DNA from 2 places in the Blautia sp. aa_0143 genome. Region 2 is predicted to be linked to the other one. Evidence: riboswitches for the same ligand, from Rfam matches in the RefSeq annotation. Region 2 holds a riboswitch; the other holds the start of a gene.
What was found. A riboswitch is a leader RNA that binds a small molecule or an ion and turns the genes downstream of it on or off. The one in region 2 is predicted to bind cobalamin.
Positions count from the first base shown of each region.

Region 1: linked by a shared signal. The riboswitch ahead of EAI83_RS02750 (sirohydrochlorin cobaltochelatase) and the one ahead of EAI83_RS09210 (ABC transporter permease) in region 2 are both predicted to bind cobalamin.

Region 1 covers NZ_RCXU01000004.1:39,804-44,277, reverse strand. The annotation lists gene EAI83_RS02760 (DNA internalization-related competence protein ComEC/Rec2) at 1-328, shown strand, start outside; gene EAI83_RS02755 (NAD(P)/FAD-dependent oxidoreductase) at 451-1,830, shown strand; cobalamin riboswitch at 2,219-2,393, shown strand; gene EAI83_RS02750 (sirohydrochlorin cobaltochelatase) at 2,556-3,848, shown strand; gene EAI83_RS02745 (hypothetical protein) at 3,970-4,474, shown strand, end outside.
Region 2 covers NZ_RCXU01000015.1:40,132-44,605, reverse strand. The annotation lists gene EAI83_RS09225 (oligopeptide/dipeptide ABC transporter ATP-binding protein) at 1-6, opposite strand, end outside; gene EAI83_RS09220 (ABC transporter ATP-binding protein) at 16-807, opposite strand; gene nikC (nickel transporter permease) at 788-1,651, opposite strand; gene EAI83_RS09210 (ABC transporter permease) at 1,667-2,596, opposite strand; cobalamin riboswitch at 2,733-2,906, opposite strand; gene EAI83_RS09205 (MATE family efflux transporter) at 3,054-4,412, opposite strand.

The sequences.
Region 1 (4,474 bases), on a different contig from region 2:
AGATTTTCAGATGCTTTTTACCGGAGATATCGGTGCAGATACGGAGAAAAAGCTTCTGGCAGCCGGGGGGCTTGAGGATGTTGACTGTCTGAAGGTGGGACATCACGGTTCCCGTTATTCTACCACAGAAGCATTTCTTGAGAAAATAAAGCCGGAAGTGGCGATCATTTCCTGTTCGCTCACCAACACCTACGGACATCCGTCACCGGAAACCGTAGAGCGGCTTAAAGAGGCCGGAAGTCAGGTGGAATACACCATGAAAAACGGTGCTATTACCGTGGAAACAGATGGAAGAAAGCTTAAGATCGGAAGGTTCCGGAAGGATTGAGGATTTTTTTCCAAAACCGAAAAAAAACGGTGACTTTTGAACACGTTTATTGTAGAATAGACAGGGTTTGTGCAAAAACAAAGCACTGAAAATGTGCAATACAAGATAAGGAGTTTTTATTTATGAAATATGATGTACTGATCGTAGGAGCAGGTCCCGGTGGAATCTTTGCGGCCTATGAACTGATGAATAATGATCCGGAGAAAAAGATCGCGGTTTTTGAAGCTGGTCATCCTCTGGAAAAAAGAAAATGTCCCATCGACGGAAAGAAAGTAAAATCCTGTATCCACTGCAAAACCTGTGCGATCATGAAGGGATTTGGCGGTGCAGGCGCTTTCTCCGACGGAAAATACAATATCACCAATCAGTTTGGCGGAACTCTGTACCAGCATATCGGCAAGGATACAGCTACAGAGCTGATGGAATATGTAGATAAACTGAACCTGATGCATGGCGGTGAGGGAACCAAACTTTATTCTACCACAAACAGCGAGATCCGTAAGCTCTGCCTTCAGAACGGCCTGCATCTTCTGGATGCATCAGTCCGCCATCTGGGAACAGATATCAACTATGTGGTACTTCAGAACCTCTATGAAAAAATGAAAGACCATGTGGACTTCTATTTTGACGCATCTGTTGACAAAGTAGAAAAAACTGAAGACGGTTATGCAGTTTTTGTAGGAGATGAGCGTTACGAGGGAACTTACTGTATCATCTCCGCAGGACGAAGCGGAAGTAAATGGATGGAGACGGTATGTACAGAGCTTAAGATCCCGACTCTTTCCAACCGTGTGGACATCGGAGTCCGTGTGGAGCTTCCGGCAGAGGTTTTCAGCCGTCTGACAGATGAGCTTTATGAGAGCAAGATCGTTTACAGAACTGAGAAGTTTGAGGATATGGTCCGTACCTTCTGCATGAACCCGCGAGGTGTTGTCGTGAATGAAAATACCAACGGTATCATCACAGTAAACGGTCACAGCTACGAAGATCCGGCAAAGCATACCAACAATACAAACTTTGCCCTTCTGGTATCCAAGCATTTCTCAGAGCCGTTCCATGACAGCAACGGATACGGTGAGAGCATTGCAAGACTTTCCAATATGCTTGGCGGTGGTGTTATGGTACAGCGGTTTGGAGATCTGATCCGCGGAAGACGAAGCACAAAAGCCCGTATTGAGGAAAGTTTCGTAACACCTACACTTTCTGCGACACCGGGAGATTTAAGCCTTGTTATGCCGAAACGTATCCTAGATGGCATCATCGAGATGATCTATGCTCTGGATAAGATCGCACCGGGAACCGCAGATGATGATACTTTGCTTTATGGCGTTGAGGTTAAATTCTACAACATGGAGGTCGAGATCGACGAAAATCTGGAAACCTGCCACAAGGGTCTCTTTGTTATCGGAGACTGTAGCGGCGTGACCCATTCTCTGTCCCATGCATCTGCCAGCGGAGTCTACGTAGCCAGATACCTGGAGCAGGAGTATTTTAACAGATAAACTGCAGAGCAGTTTATCTGTTATGAGCAAGTAGCAAAGCGGATTGCGAATATCCGCTTGACTAGATAAACTGCAGAGCAGTTTATCTGTTATGAGCAAGTAGCGAAGCGGATTGCGAATATCCAGTGTAAGACAGTCCATTTCTGATATCAGGGTGATGACAGAAAGGGGCTGTTTTTTATGCAGGATATGCATGAATATTGGAGAAAGTATTCTGATAATAACTGACAGATACAGGGAGAAAACCGGTTACTGTTCACTGGTAATAATTCGCGAGGTATTTTTTGTGAGTGAAGATCACAGAAAATCGTGAATCGTCTGACATCAATCTTGACAAATTTATGAGTTTGTGGTAAAAGTTAGATAACCAGGTAAAAGAAAATATGTGCAAATGTTATAATGATAAGGTTGCATCCAGTCGGATGTGCAAAAGAGAATCCGGTGAGAATCCGGAACGATACCGTCACTGTGAAAGGGGAGCTGCTTTTATAACCACTGGGAGACCGGGAAGGGAAAGCAGCGTGGAACCAAGTCAGGAGAACTGCCTTATTGTGAGATTCAGGGATTCGCGGTTTACGAATCGGTATTCTCCATAACAATACAGAACTTCTTTTTATGTATTTGTATTGCGCAGAGAATCATGTGTGAGCAGGCGGCCGCAGAGAGCTGCTGCTTTTTTGTACATATCAGTATTCTGGAAATACATGAAAAGAGGACAATGAGAAATGAAAAGAAAAACAATGTTAGCTCTGATGCTCGCAGTTTCCATGACATGCTCTATGGGTGCGGCTACAACAGCAATGGCAGCAGAGGATTCTGCTACAGAAGAGAACGCTGAGGCAGCTGATACCACAGAGGCTTCTGATGCAGATCAGGAAGCAGCAGATAATGTAGCAGCTCTGATCGACAAGATCTATGTACAGGAAAGAAACGACACAACAGATGAGGACTGCAAGGCAGCCAAAGAAGCATGGGATGCTCTGACAGATGCTCAGAAAGAACTGGTAGAGGGTGAGAATGCAGATCCGGATTATTTCGGACGTGACACAGGAGATGCTTCCAAGGACGATCCGCGTAACCAGGATGAGATCGGTGAGAATGAACTTCTTGTTGTAAGCTTTGGTACTTCCTTCAATGACAGCCGTGCAGAGGATGTCAAGGGAATCGAGGATGCTCTTGCAGAAGCTTATCCGGACTGGTCTGTAAGAAGAGCATTTACAGCACAGATCATCATCAACCATGTAGAGGCAAGAGATGATGAAGTGATCGATAACATGCAGCAGGCTCTTGACCGTGCAGTAGAGAATGGTGTTAAGAATCTGGTTGTACAGCCTACCCATCTGATGCATGGTGCTGAGTACGATGAGATGACAGAAGCGATCAATGGCTATAAAGATAAATTCGAGTCTGTAGCTATCGCAGAGCCAATGCTCGGTGAGGTTGGAGACGATGCAACTGTGATCAATGATGACAAGAAAGCCGTTGCTCAGGCAATCACAGATACGGCTTGCAAAGAGGCCGGATTTGACAGCATGGATGCAGCAGCTGAGGCTGGCACAGCATTCGTATTCATGGGACATGGAACATCTCATACAGCTAACGTTACATACGATCAGATGCAGACACAGATGGAAAACCTTGGATTGAAGAACGCATTCATCGGTACTGTAGAGGGTAAGCCGGAAGATACAGCCTGCGACAAGGTTATCGAGAAGGTAAAAGAAGCAGGATACAAGAACGTTGTTCTTCGTCCGCTGATGGTTGTTGCCGGAGACCATGCAAATAACGATATGGCCGGTGATGAGGAGGATTCCTGGAAGAGCCAGTTTGTAGCATCCGGAAACTTCGATAAGGTTGACTGCCAGATCGAGGGTCTTGGAAGAATCGAAGCAGTTGAGAAGCTTTATGTAGAGCATACAAAGGCAGCCATCGATTCTCTGGGAAGCACTGAGGAGTCCGCAGATTCTGATGCAGCAGCAGATACAGAGGCTGATTCTGCTGAGGAGTCCGCAGAATAATAAATATAAAAATATCTGAGTGAGTTCAGATACCTATAAGAAATCAATGTAACTGCCCGGAAAGATCAGGAAGACTGTTTTCCGGGCAGATTGCTGTATCTATGGAAGGGAGAAGATTATCATGAAAAAACGCTATGTAAACTTAATTCTTGCAATGGCAAGTGCATCAGTCCTGGTGCTGGGCTCTGTGCCTGCGATGGCAAAAACAGATGAAACAAAAACAGAGTCCGGTGAGGAAGCAGAAGCTTCCGAAGAAAAGGATACAGATGCAGCCAAAGCAGATACCCTGGAAGATGGCGTTTATACAGCAGAGTTTGGTACAGACAGCAGCATGTTTCATGTAAATGAGGCCAATGACAAAAAAGGAGAGCTCACGGTCAAAGATGGTAAAATGACCATCCACGTAAGTCTGGTTTCCAAGAAGATCGTTAACCTGTTTGCGGGAACTGCCGAGGATGCCCAGAAGGACGGAGCAGAGATCATTGAGCCGACCACAGATACAGTGAAGTACAGCGATGGTTATACAGAGGAGGTTTACGGATTTGATATCCCGGTACCGGCCATTGGTGAGGAATTTAACGTGGCGATCCTGGGAGAAAAAGGCAAATGGTACGACCATAAAGTCA
Region 2 (4,474 bases):
ACTCATACTTTTCCCCTATAAAACTGCATCCAACAGTTTTTTTGTATATGAATGCTGCGGATGATAAAAGATCTCTTCAACCGTTCCGTTTTCCACTATTTCGCCGTCTTTCATGATCGAAACATCATCTGCGATCTCTGCCACCACACCCAGATCATGCGTAATAAATAACACGCCCAGATTTTCTTTCCTGGATAGCTGATAGATTTCTTCCAGGATCTGCTTCTGTACGGTTACATCCAAGGCTGTCGTCGGCTCATCTGCGATCAGATAATCCGGTTTCATGGACATGGCAATGGCGATCATAACACGTTGGCACATACCACCAGACAATTCGTAAGGTTTTTTCTTCATCAGTTCTTCCGGATCACGCAGATTCATCATCCGCAGACTTTCCAACGCTGCTTCCCTTGCCTGTTTTTTGCTCATTCTGCGATGTTTTCTCAGTCCTTCCAGAAGCAGTTGTTCAACTGTAAAGAGCGGATCGAGAGCAGCGGTCGGATCCTGAAAGATCATTCCGATCCTGTCTCCGTATAACTGTCGTTTTTCTTTTCCTGATAACTTCAGAAGACTCTTTTCGTTCAGTGTCACATCTCCGGATATCACCTTTCCATTTCCTGCAAGCAGATTCATGATCGTCAGAGAGGTAACTGACTTGCCGCTTCCGCTTTCTCCCACCAGAGCATGGATCCTTCCGCGTTTTACTTCCAGGCTGACATCTTTTACTGCATGAACCATTCCGTGAGAAGTCTGAAACTCCACATGTAGTCTTTTTACCTTTAGAACATCATTTTTGGGCTGTTCCATTCTGTATTCCCTCCCCCAGATAATTAAATGCCAGAACAATGATCATGATCAGTATGCCCGGATAAAACATCAGTCTTGGATAAGTCTGAATATAACTTCTACTGTCACTGAGCATGATCCCCCATTCCGGTGTCGGTGCCTGCACACCAAGGCCGATAAAGGAAAAACCGGCAATTGACAGAATGATCGAACCGATTTCCATTGTTGCCAGTGCGATTACAGATGGCAGGATATTTCTCAATACATGCCTAAATATGATCCTTGCGTGGCCGCAGCCGCCGGCTTTTAGTGCGGTCATATAATTTTTATTTTTTTCCTGAAGTGTCAATGCTCGGGCAAGCCTTGCATATTCTGCCCAGGATACGACCGATAAGGACAGGATCAGATGAGCGCCGCTGGCTCCTACGGTTCCTGCAATGGCAAGTGCCACAATAAAGACCGGCATAGCCATAAATACATCAATGATCCTCATAATTATGGAATCGATTTTTCCACCTACATATCCGGCAAACAGTCCGATCGGCACCCCGACACATACGGTGATCAGAAGCACCGTAAAGCTATAGCTCAGTGAATACCGGCTGCCCCAGAGAAGTCTTGATAAAATACATCGTCCCAGCTGATCAGTACCTAAAGGATATGCCGCCGACGGATTCTTTAATTTTATCGAAACATCCACAAGCAGTGGATCATGCGGCGCCAGTACAGGTGCAAAAATAGCTGCCAATGCAAAAATTATGACCACCATCAATCCTATTTTTGTTTTCGGTGACCGGAATACCTGTTTCCAGTACAGATTCTGGATCATGCTTTTTTCTGTTTTCTGCTTTCTTCTGCTTCCCATTCTATGATCTCTCCTTTACTTTAACTGGATTCGCCGGTCAATCGCAGAATAGGCGATATCCACAAGAAAATTTAATACTACAATGCCAACAGCCAGAATAAAGATAAAACATTGCAGCACCGGAGTGTCTTTTGAGATCACGGATTTCAATGCCAGATTTCCGATTCCCTGAATTGAAAAAATACTTTCTATCACAGCTGAGCCACAGAAAAAACCGATCACAATTGATACCAGACGTGTAAGCACAGGAATCAGGATATTTTTCAGACCATGACGCAAAATTACATTTACAGATGACAATCCCTTAGCTCTGCTGGCACGTATGTAATCCTGCTTCAGCACCTGTATCATATTGGTACGGATCAATCTCGTCATAATTCCAAAGAAACTGATATCCATGGCAAATGCCGCAAGAATCGGGATGCCTCCGGCATCTCCTCCGATCACGGAAATCACTTTTAGCTTTACTCCAAATATATAGAGCAGCATCAGACCGATCCAGAAAGACGGCATAGATACACTGAGGGACGACAAAATGCGAATGACTTTATCCAGAACTCTGTTTTCATAAATTGCCGACAAAATTCCAAGAGGGACTGATACGATCATCAACAATAAAAACGAAGTAACTGCCAGTTTAAATGTCTGTGGAAAATATCTTTTTAATTCCTCAAAAGCCGGTTTTCTGGTAGAATATGATTTTCCAAAATCGCCATGAAGTGCCTGATCCAGCCATTTCCCGTATTGTACCAGCACCGGCTGATCCAGTCCTTCCTCATGCCGTACTTCTTCTACCTGCTCCGGTGACGGATGCTCATATTTTTTCTCCGCCAGCACTCTGGCAGCATCACCTGCCGATATAAAACTCAGCATAAAAATAATAAATGTAACCGCCAGCACTACCGGAATCATAAATATAAAACGCTTTGCAATTACTTTTCCCATCTTCATCTCTCCTCATTTTTCATCTGTTTATTCGGTTAAAATAAAAAAAGCTGATATGATCCAGCATCATATCAGCACAAAAAACAAACCTCTACCTCAAGCAGAGCTTATTCCTTCTGTATCCCATCCGAATCAGAATTCTTCTGTCAAAAAGGCAAGTCTCCTGACTCCAGTTCTTCCTACTTACCATCTTCCCGGATCTCTCCAGTGATATTTTGGTTTTCGTCCCTGTCACAGTAGCGGTGGCTGTTCTGGCATTTCACCAGATTCCTTATTAAGTACTTTGTACACCCTTCTGACTATTCAATTTTCATAGTTGCAATGAATAAATATTATAATATCATACTTTTCTTTTTATATAAATAGTTTTTTGTCAAATATAAAATATCTGAACATTTCATAGTGAAACCCGGATATTTTCTGCCTGTATTATTATAAATCTCTTAAGTAAATAACATTATGTATGAACGGTGACTTCTTTATATTTCCGTATAATGATCATATAACTTACGAATAATAAAACAGCTGCACTGCTCCATGCACAGATCTCTGCATAGTATATTCCATCTTCACCGATCAGTTTTGGCAGCAGCAGCGCAACACTGACACGCATTATAAATTCTGCAATGCCGCTGGCAAGCGGAATCAAAGTATTACCCAGGCCCTGGATAGCGGAACGATACACATACAGCAGATACAGCACCCACAAAAAGACAGCCATGATAAACAAATACTTATATGCTATATCCAATACCTGTCGGGTCTGATCCGGTTCACCGGATACAAACAGGGACAGTACATTACGTCCAAACAGTACCATCATGCCGGAAATGAAAGCCGAAGTGAGCACTGCCATATAAGTGCCGCTGCGCACGCCTTTTCGAATCCTCTGGTATTTTTTTGCACCAAGATTCTGGCCCACATAGGTTGTAATAGCATATCCATATGAAACGGCAGCCATCTCCAAAACCCCATACAGCTTGTTCGATGCCGTAAATCCCGCCACAAACAGAAAACCAAATCCATTGATCACATACTGTACCACAAGTCCTCCCACGGAGATGATCACATTCTGTATCGCAAGAGGAACCGCCAGTTCCAAAAGCCGCAGGCTCATAGAGGGCTGCCTGTAAAAGTCCTTCTTTTCCAGGCGGATATCCGGGATTTTACGTAATACGATCAAACAGTACAAGGCAGAAAATCCCTGCGCGATAACGGTCGCCACTGCTGCTCCGGCTATACCCCAGCCAAAAACCGCCACAAATAACAAATCCAGTCCCACATTGATCACTGCTGCCACTGTCATTGCGATCAACGGAGATCTGCTGTTTCCAAGTGCCCGAAGGATCGCTGCAAATATATTATAAGCAGCTATGATCGGGATTCCTGCAAAGATCAGCCGCAAATATAGCATTGTCAGATCAATGACATTATCCGGTGTCTGTAAAAATAAAAGAACATGATAAACTGTACCTTCACTTACTGCGAGTACGACCACAGACAGTAATGCTGTCATGATATAGCTTTTCGCTACTGCACATTTCAGATTTTCCTTTTCCCTTGCTCCATAATACTGAGATACAAGAATAGAAAAACCCTGTGTGATACCTGTCATAATCCCCAACACCAGCCATACCAGCCAATCTCCGGCACCTACTGCCGCCAGTGCTTTAACTCCTACCACTTGTCCGACGATCATGGTGTCTGCCATTGTATAAAACTGCTGAAAAATATTTCCAAGCATCATTGGTATGGCAAAAGTTATGATCAGTTTTCCGGGAGATCCGGCAGTCATATCTTTTTCATTAGTTCCCATAAGAATCTCCTTTTCTTTTCATCCTTGACCGCTATTTTACAAGGGACTCTTACGAAACACAA